2 regions of the Sinorhizobium sp. BJ1 genome follow, and region 2 is predicted to be linked to the other one. Evidence: predicted binding sites of a transcription regulator. Region 2 holds the regulator's gene; the other holds the start of a gene.
What was found. Region 2 encodes PhoB, which activates phosphate uptake and scavenging genes when phosphate is short. Its sites were predicted from a motif close to TGTCATNNANCTGTCAT; they were not measured.
Positions count from the first base shown of each region.

Region 1: the regulator PhoB is predicted to act here: its motif matches at 2,603-2,619, upstream of CO676_RS15750 (ceramide glucosyltransferase).

Region 1 covers NZ_NWTH01000010.1:11,968-16,211, reverse strand. Annotated here, with positions in the region: gene CO676_RS15755 (sugar phosphate isomerase/epimerase and 4-hydroxyphenylpyruvate domain-containing protein) at 1-1,325, shown strand, start outside; gene CO676_RS15750 (ceramide glucosyltransferase) at 1,381-2,538, opposite strand; gene CO676_RS34565 (hypothetical protein) at 2,900-3,040, opposite strand; gene CO676_RS15745 (dihydrofolate reductase family protein) at 3,166-3,696, shown strand; gene ugpB (sn-glycerol-3-phosphate ABC transporter substrate-binding protein UgpB) at 4,062-4,244, shown strand, end outside.
Region 2 covers NZ_NWTH01000001.1:369,700-373,943, reverse strand. Annotated here, with positions in the region: gene CO676_RS01835 (aspartate aminotransferase family protein) at 10-1,209, opposite strand; gene CO676_RS01830 (GcrA family cell cycle regulator) at 1,621-2,139, shown strand; gene phoB (phosphate regulon transcriptional regulator PhoB) at 2,273-2,956, opposite strand; gene phoU (phosphate signaling complex protein PhoU) at 3,004-3,714, opposite strand; gene pstB (phosphate ABC transporter ATP-binding protein PstB) at 3,771-4,244, opposite strand, start outside.

The DNA.
Region 1 (4,244 bases), on a different contig from region 2:
TCGTCCAGCTCGCCGATGCGCCGCTGATCGACATGGACCTGCTCTATTGGAGCCGGCACTTCCGCAACATGCCGGGCGAAGGCGACCTTCCGGTGACCGATTTCACCAGCGCGGTGGCGGCCACTGGCTATGATGGCTATCTGTCGCTCGAAATCTTCAACGACCAGTTTCGCGGCGGCAACGCCAATGCGATCGCCGTCGACGGCTATCGCTCGCTGATCTATCTCGGCGACCAGGTCAAGCGCGCCGAACCGGATATCCGTCTGCCGGTCCCGGCGATGCCCCCGCGCGTCGATGTGAAGGGCGTGGCCTTCGTGGAGTTCACCGCCTCGGAAGAGGAAGCGAGCGAGCTCGAAGCGCTGATCCGAACGATTGGCTTCCGCAAGGCGGCGCGGCACCGGACGAAACAGGTGCTGGTCTACCGCCAGGGCTCGATCAACCTGGTGATCAACACCGAGCGCGAAGGTTTCGCCAACGCTTCCTATCTGGTGCACGGTGCTTCCGCCTATGCCTTTGGCCTTCTGGTCGACGATGCGGCCGCGACTACGGAAAGAGCGCGGGCGCTTGGCGCCGAACCTTTCGAGCAGGCCGTCGGCCCGGGGGAACTGATGGTACCGGCGATCCGCGGCGTCGGCGGCGGCCTCATCTATTTTCTCGACGAAAAAACCGAGCTTACCAGGATCTGGGAGCTCGAATTCGAACCGGTGAACGACGACGACTCGGCGGTGGCGGCGGGCCTCACCTGCATCGATCACATCGCCCAGACGGTGAAATACGAAGAGTTGCTGACTTGGCTACTCTTCTACACGTCGTTGCTCGACGCGCGGAAGACGCCGATGGTCGACATCATCGATCCGGCCGGCATCGTCCGCAGCCAGGTCGTCGAAAACGACGCCGGCACGCTGCGCCTGACGCTGAACGGCGCGGAAAACCGCAACACGCTCGCCGGCCGCTTCATCGCCGAAACATTCGGCTCCGGCGTGCAGCATCTCGCCTTTGCGACGGACGACATCTTCGCGACAGCGCAAGCGCTGCGGGCGGACGGTTTTCGGGTGCTGCCGATCTCGCCGAACTACTATGACGACGTCGAGGCCCGTTTCGGCCTCGAGACCGAACTGGTCGAGCGGCTGAAGGCCGAAAACATCCTCTATGACCGCGACAACAGCGGCGAATATTTCCAGCTCTACAGCCCCACCTATGGCGAAGGGTTCTTTTTCGAGATCATCGAACGGCGCGGCTATCGCGGCTACGGTGCCGCCAACGCCATCTTCCGCATTGCTGCGCTGAAGAAGCACTTAAGGCCGGAGGGCATGCCGAAAGCCTGAGAGCGATAAGGGGCGGGCGTTCTCAAGCGGCTTTCTATCCACCAGTGCCGGTTTGCTACGAAGGACTCGCCAGCGGCAGGAGCGCGCCTGTTTCAAGCCGGGATTCCTGCGAGCCGATCGACATTCTGTTGCCGCGCCAATCGGCGCTGCCTGCAAGCCAGCTGCGGACCCAGATGATCGGGAGCAACAGGTCGCGCGTGAACATGGCGATGAGTGACCATCGGGAAAGATACCAGTTCTTCCGATGGACGAGGACGAGTTCCGGCAGGTAGGCGGCGATTGCGACAAGGGCGGCGATGGCCAGCACGCTGTGACCTGCAACAATGGCAGCGATCACAGACAGCAGAAGGGGCGGCACCACGCCAAGCAGGATTTCTGGCGAGAAGAACTGAGGAAAGGTGACGCGGCGCAACCGCGCCCAACGGCACTGCCGACCCCAGACATCACGAAATGTCCTGGTACCCAGCGGCTGTTCGAACGGCGCGGAAACCAGATGCACTTTCAAGCCGAGGCTTCTCACGAGTTTCGTCGCGGCCGCATCCTCGGCGATCTGCGACGCCAGTGCCTGAATGCCGCCATGGGCGTCCAGCATGCTTTTGCGCCAGAGCATGCTTTTGCCCTGAGCAAACCCGAACCCAAGGGCTTCGCCGGCATATTGCCAGCGCGCCTGGTGGGCGTTGAGGAATGCACATTCGACCTCCGCCCAAAAGCCGTACGGCCGTGAACCAAGCGGGGTCGAGCATACCAGCCCCGTATCCGACTGCCACGCCGCCATCAGACGAATGAGATAATCGCGCGGCATGAGAACGTTCGAGTCGGCGAGAACCAACCATTCATGCGAAGCCGCATTCCAGCCCTTCACGCAGTTGTTCAGCTTGGGATTGGCGCTGATCCGGTCGTCCCCGACAAGAATTGTGGCGGCAATGGCTGGGTGGCGCTGACGCACTTCCTCGATCAATGGGATGACCGCATCCTTTGCGTCAGCGACGCAGAAGATGACTTCGTAGTCCGGCCAATCCAAGCCGAACGCGCTCTCGAGCGTTTCCCGGGAAAACTCCTCGAGGCCGCAGAGCGGGATCACGACAGAGACAGGTGGCCGATACGGTGTCCTGGGCTGAGGGCCAAGACAAGGCCAGATACGCCAGCCCGCAATCATCAGGCTGAACACATTGATGGCCAGGAATGCACCGGCGGCGACGAACAAGTTCAGCATCATTTACCCAGCGACGAGCCGCCATTCTGACGAACTTAGGCACCTTGATAAACATCACCGGAACATGACATGGCTATGACACCGGACGTGTAAGACTCAGGCAGGGGAAGTTACCCAGAAGGGCATTCACCCTGAACTCCACCTATTCCGGTTGCGTGCGTCTCGTCGAGGTAACTGCCTTGGTCCGTGACCCTGAAGGAACTCGGCCTGCTCCCCTCGACGTCCGAGAAGGTCGAGAGCCCCCGTGCCTCTATGAGCCTCTGAAGCCCGGCGCGCCACGAAGGAGTTTTCGTTCTGCGTCTCGAAAATCGCATCATGCATCAACGGGAACTGCAGTCGGTTGGGTAGCTCTTACCCGTCGCTAGGCGCTCGATACGACTTCCAGCGCGATCGCCACGATGTTGTCGGCAAAGCTCGCGTCGAGCGGGCGATGTCCGAGCAACAGGGCGCGACCCGCCTCGCGGCTCGAGAGAATGACCTGCCGGAAGCTTGGGATCGGCATGCTCGGCATTTCCGATGCCGGCGACGTCAACGTTATTGTCGGCTCGCGCAGTTTATTCCCAATCTCACTTTTGCGTAGTGTCGCCTCAAGCTACTCTGAATACCCTGGAGTGGAGATTTTGCAGCATGGCGAAGATCGTCTTCGGAATGAACCAGTCCCTGGACGGCTATGTCGACCACCAGGAATTTGCGCCAAGTCCCGCGCTCTTTCGTCACTGGATAGAGCACGTGCGCGACCTGACGGGCAGTGTGTACGGTCGCCGCATGTACGAGATCATGCGCTATTGGGACGAAGACCGTCCTGAGTGGAGTGCGGAGCAACGCGAGTTCGCGGCGGCGTGGCGGCGCCAACCGAAGTGGGTCGTGTCGCGCTCGTTGAAGTCGGTCGGCCCCAACGCCACACTGGTCGAGAATGACATCGAGGCGTTGATACGCGGCCTGAGGGCTCGGCTCGTTGGGGAGATTGCAGTTTCCGGACCAGATCTAGCACGAAGCCTAACCGACCTTGGTCTTATTGATGAGTATCGACTGTACTTCCACCCCGTCGTGCTTGGTCGCGGCAAGCCATTCTTCGCCGGCCCGCGGCCACCGCTCCGCCTTGTTTCCACCGATAACGTTGGCGAGGACGTGATTAGGTTGACGTACGTTCCTGCTTAATCGCGCGTCTCGCCAGGCGGACTGCGCCGACGCGTCACGTCCGCTTTGGGTGTCCGAATTTCTCCTTTGGTCGCCGGTCGAAGATCGGACATCCGATGCGACGCTAGGGCCGCACTGACATGGCCCCAGGTGAACGCGCATTTTGGCCAGTCCCGACTCTGTCTTCTCACGTCATGCGCGTAAGATCGGGTCGCGGAGCGCCCCCTCGACATAAGTCGACCGCACCCTATTTGCACCCACGGTGGGTGTGGATGGATGTGTCCGATCGCGACCACTGTTTTGGAGGAATGCGGACTGTTCGCTCGAAGGCGGGGGAGCGTTGGCGAGCAGTGGGGGTGTGGCTGAGCACAAGGGAGGAGAAGTTTATGCGATTGATTGCAATTTCCACGACAATGGCCGTCTTTGGCGGATTCGCGTTTCAGGCCCAGGCTGCCACCGAATTGCAGTGGTGGCACGCAATGACCGGCGCTAATAACGAAATGATCGAGCAGATCGCCAAGGAGTTCAACGAGAGCCAAAGCACCTACAAGGTGGTGCCCGTGTTCAAG
Region 2 (4,244 bases):
GTCGCGATCTCAAGCCGCGGCCGTGCCGCTCTTGGCCCGGACCGTTTCGGCAGCGCGTTCAAGCCGCGCCAGCCCCTCTCGTGCCTCGGCGGCAGTGGTGATCAACGGCGGCAACAGCCGCAGCACGTTTTCGCCAGCCGGCACGGCGAGCAGCTTCTCGGCCCGGATCGCCTTCAGCACATCGGCGGACGGCACCTTGGCCTTGATGCCGAGCATCAGCCCGTCGCCGCGGATCTCCTCGATCACATCCGGGAAGCGGTCCTTCAGCGAGGCAAGCCCCTGGCGGAACACGAGCGCCACGTCCCGGACATTCTCCAGAAAGCCTTCGGCAAGGACGACGTCAAGCACCGCATTGCCGACGGCCATCGCCAGCGGATTGCCGCCATAGGTCGAGCCATGGGTGCCGGCCACCATGCCGGCAGCCGCCGCTTCGGTCGCCAGGCAGGCGCCGAGCGGGAAACCGCCGCCGATGCCCTTGGCAACGGCCATGATGTCCGGCTTGATGCCGGACCATTCATGGGCGAAGAGCTTGCCGGTGCGACCGACGCCGCACTGGACCTCATCGAGGATCAAAAGCAGGCCGAACTCGTCGCAGAGCGCACGCAGCTCCTGCATGAACTCTTTCGGGGCCAGGCGAACGCCGCCCTCGCCCTGGATCGGCTCGATCAGGATCGCCGCCGTCTCGTCGTTGATCGCGTTCTTGACGGCGGCAAGGTCGCCGAACGGTACCTGATAGAAACCGGGGGCCTTCGGGCCAAAACCCTCGATATACTTCTGCTGGCCGCCGGCCGCGATCGTCGCAATGGTACGGCCGTGGAAAGCGCCTTCGAAGGTGATGACGTGGAAGCGCTCCGGATGCCCCTTGGCGAAATGGTGGCGGCGCGCCGTCTTGATCGCGCATTCGAGCGCTTCGGCACCGGAGTTGGTGAAGAACACCCGATCGGCAAAGGTCACGGCCGTCAGCCGCCGCGCCAGGCTCTCCTGGCCGGGAATGTCGTAGAGGTTCGACACATGCCAGAGCTTCTCGGCCTGGCCCTTGAGTGCCTCGACGAGATGGGGATGGGCATGACCGAGCGAATTGACCGCGACGCCGGCTGCAAAGTCGAGATAGCGCGTGCCGTCTTCGGCGATCAGCCAGACGCCCTCGCCTCGCTCGAAACGCAACGGCGCACGCAGATAAGTGTCGTAGAGCGGCGTTGTTGCGGCCATGGTCAGCGTCTCCTTCGTCCGTCGGCATTACGGGCATATCAGCCCGATAAAAATCAAAAATGCCGCCTTTCGGCGGCGCAGGCACTATTCCCATTTCGCGGCGCCATGTCAACAAAACCAAGGCTTGCAGCCACCTCCGCGAGAGAGATTCCGCAATGCGAAAAAATCGCCCAGCAGGGCTTGCAAAAATGCAACTATCCGACAGCAAGTTGGGGAAAACCGCAAAATCGATTCGGCGCGATTCCGGCGACTCTTGCCACGGAGTCACCCTGCCGGTAGGTTAATATTCAATTACTAGACGCATGCGGCGAACCTAGTCACCAAAATAGTTATCGCGTTGCAACTCCGGGGCTTTTCCGGAGAAGGGTGATGGATTCTGCCATCCCAACGCCGAGAACGGGGAGTGCAGAGATGAACTGGACTGACGAGCGAGTGGAAAAGCTGAAGAAGCTTTGGTCGGAAGGCCTGAGCGCGAGCCAGATCGCAGCGCAGCTGGGAGGCGTCAGTCGTAACGCGGTCATCGGCAAGGTTCACCGGTTGAGCCTGCCGGGCCGCGCCAAGGCCGGCGGAACGACCGCGACGGCTCGCCCCAAGCGGACGACTTCGGCGCCGCGCGCCCCGAACTACGCTGCGCGCGCCGTGACCCGGACCGTCACCCGCACTGCCGGCGCGACCGTACTCAAGGAAGAGGTCGCCGTCGACCTGGTGGCAGAGCAGGAGCTCTCCATTGACACGAACATCATCGTGCCGATGTCGCGCCGGCTGGAGCTTACCCAGCTCACCGAGCGGACCTGCAAATGGCCGATCGGCGACCCGCTCAAGGAAGAGTTTCACTTCTGCGGCAACGACTCGCCGGAAGCCTCGCCCTATTGCAGCTACCACGCGCGTCTCGCCTATCAGCCCTCGGCCGAGCGGCGCCGCATGCGCTGACGGTTGGCGATTGGTTTAGAGCTGAAGAAAGCACGAAGGGGTCCTAAGGACCCCTTCTCTCTTCGGGAAATCGGCAGTGTGCACTGGGACGACGTGCACTGGGACGGCGTGCACTGGGACGACAGCGTAAGCCTCAGCTTTCCAGCGAATAGCCGGCGCCGCGCACGGTCCTGATCACGTCGGGCATGTTGGAGAAATTCAAGGCCTTGCGCAATCGGCCGACATGGACGTCTACGGTCCGTTCGTCGACATAGATGTCGTGCCCCCAGACGCCGTCGAGTAGCTGTGAACGGGAGAAGACGCGGCCCGGCGAGGACATCAGGAATTCGAGGAGTCGGAACTCCGTCGGACCGAGCCGCACTTCGCGGCTGCGGCGGTGCACGCGATGGGTCTCGCGGTCGAGCTCGATATCGCCGCAGCGAAGCACCGTCGAGAGTACCTCCGGCTTCGCCCGCCTGAGCATCGCCTTCACCCGGGCCATCAGTTCCGGCGTCGAGAACGGCTTGACGACGTAATCGTCGGCACCGGTCGCCAGCCCGCGCACCCGCTCGCTTTCCTCGCCGCGCGCCGTCAGCATGATGATCGGCAGGCGTTCCGTCTCCGGCCGTTGCCGGAGACGGCGGCAAAGCTCGATGCCGGAGACGCCGGGAAGCATCCAGTCAAGGATCAGAAGGTCGGGCAGGCGTTCCTGCAGGCGAATTTCCGCCTCGTCGCCGCGAAGGATCGTATCGACCTCGAAGCCCTCGGCCTCGAGATTGTAGCGCAGGAGAACGCTTAGAGCTTCCTCGTCCTCGACAACTGCTATCTTCGGCAACATTCAGCTACGACTCCTTGCCTGGATTCATAGATTCGGGACCGCCTGGCTCAGTCGGTGACGGAACCCAGCGACGATGTCGTGTCGTCCTTCGGCCTTTCGCCTACCGGCTGGGCGCCCGTCGCCATGTAGTAGATCGTCTCGGCGATGTTGGTCGCGTGGTCGCCGATGCGCTCGATGTTCTTGGCGCAGAAAAGAAGATGCGTGCAGGGCGTGATGTTGCGCGGATCTTCCATCATATAGGTCAGAAGCTCGCGGAACAGCGACGTGTAGATCGCATCGATCTCCTCGTCGCGTTCGCGGATGCTGTTTGCCTTTTCCGGCGAGCGTGAGGCGTAGACGTCGAGGACTTCCTTGAGCTGCACCAGGGCGAGTTCGGCAAGATGCTCGAGGCCGCGCGCCAGCTTGCGCGGGATGCCGGAGCCGGCAACGGCGATGACACGCTTGGCGGTGTTCTTGCCAAGGTCGCCGACGCGCTCCAGATCGGCCGCGATCCGGATCGATCCCATGATCTCGCGGAGATCCGCGGCCATGGGCTGACGCTTGGCGATGGTAACGATCGCCTTTTCACCGATCTGGCGCTCGGCGTCGTCAAGGATGGTGTCATCCGAGATGACTTTCTGGGCAAGCGCCAGGTCGGAGTTCACCAGAGCTCGGACGGAGTCCGCCACCATCTGTTCGGCGAGCCCTCCCATCTCGGAAATCCGGCGCGTGAGATATTTCAGCTCTTCATCATAGATGGAGGTGATATGGGTGGACATGATCGTCGATCCTTGCAGGCGCGGTCAGGGTTGGCGTTGGGGCACGGCTTTCGGCATCAGCCGAAGCGGCCCATGATGTAGTCCTGGGTGCGCTGGTCATCCGGATTGGTGAACATCTTGTCGGTATCGTTCTCCTCGACGAGATTGCCGAGATGGAACATCGCGGTGCGCTGCGAGACGCGGGCCGCCTGCTGCATCGAATGGGTCACGATGACGATGGTGAAATTCGCGCGCAGCTCATGAATGAGTTCTTCCACCTTGGCGGTGGCGATCGGGTCAAGGGCCGAGCAGGGCTCGTCCATGAGGATCACTTCCGGGCTGACGGCAACGGCACGGGCGATGCAGAGGCGCTGTTGCTGGCCGCCGGAAAGACCAGTTCCCGGCTCCTGCAGGCGATCCTTCACCTCATTCCACAGACCCGCCTTCTGCAGACTGGTTTCGACGACCTCGTCGAAATCGGCCTTCGAGCGGGCCAGACCATGGATGCGCGGACCGTAGGAAACGTTCTCATAGATCGACTTCGGGAACGG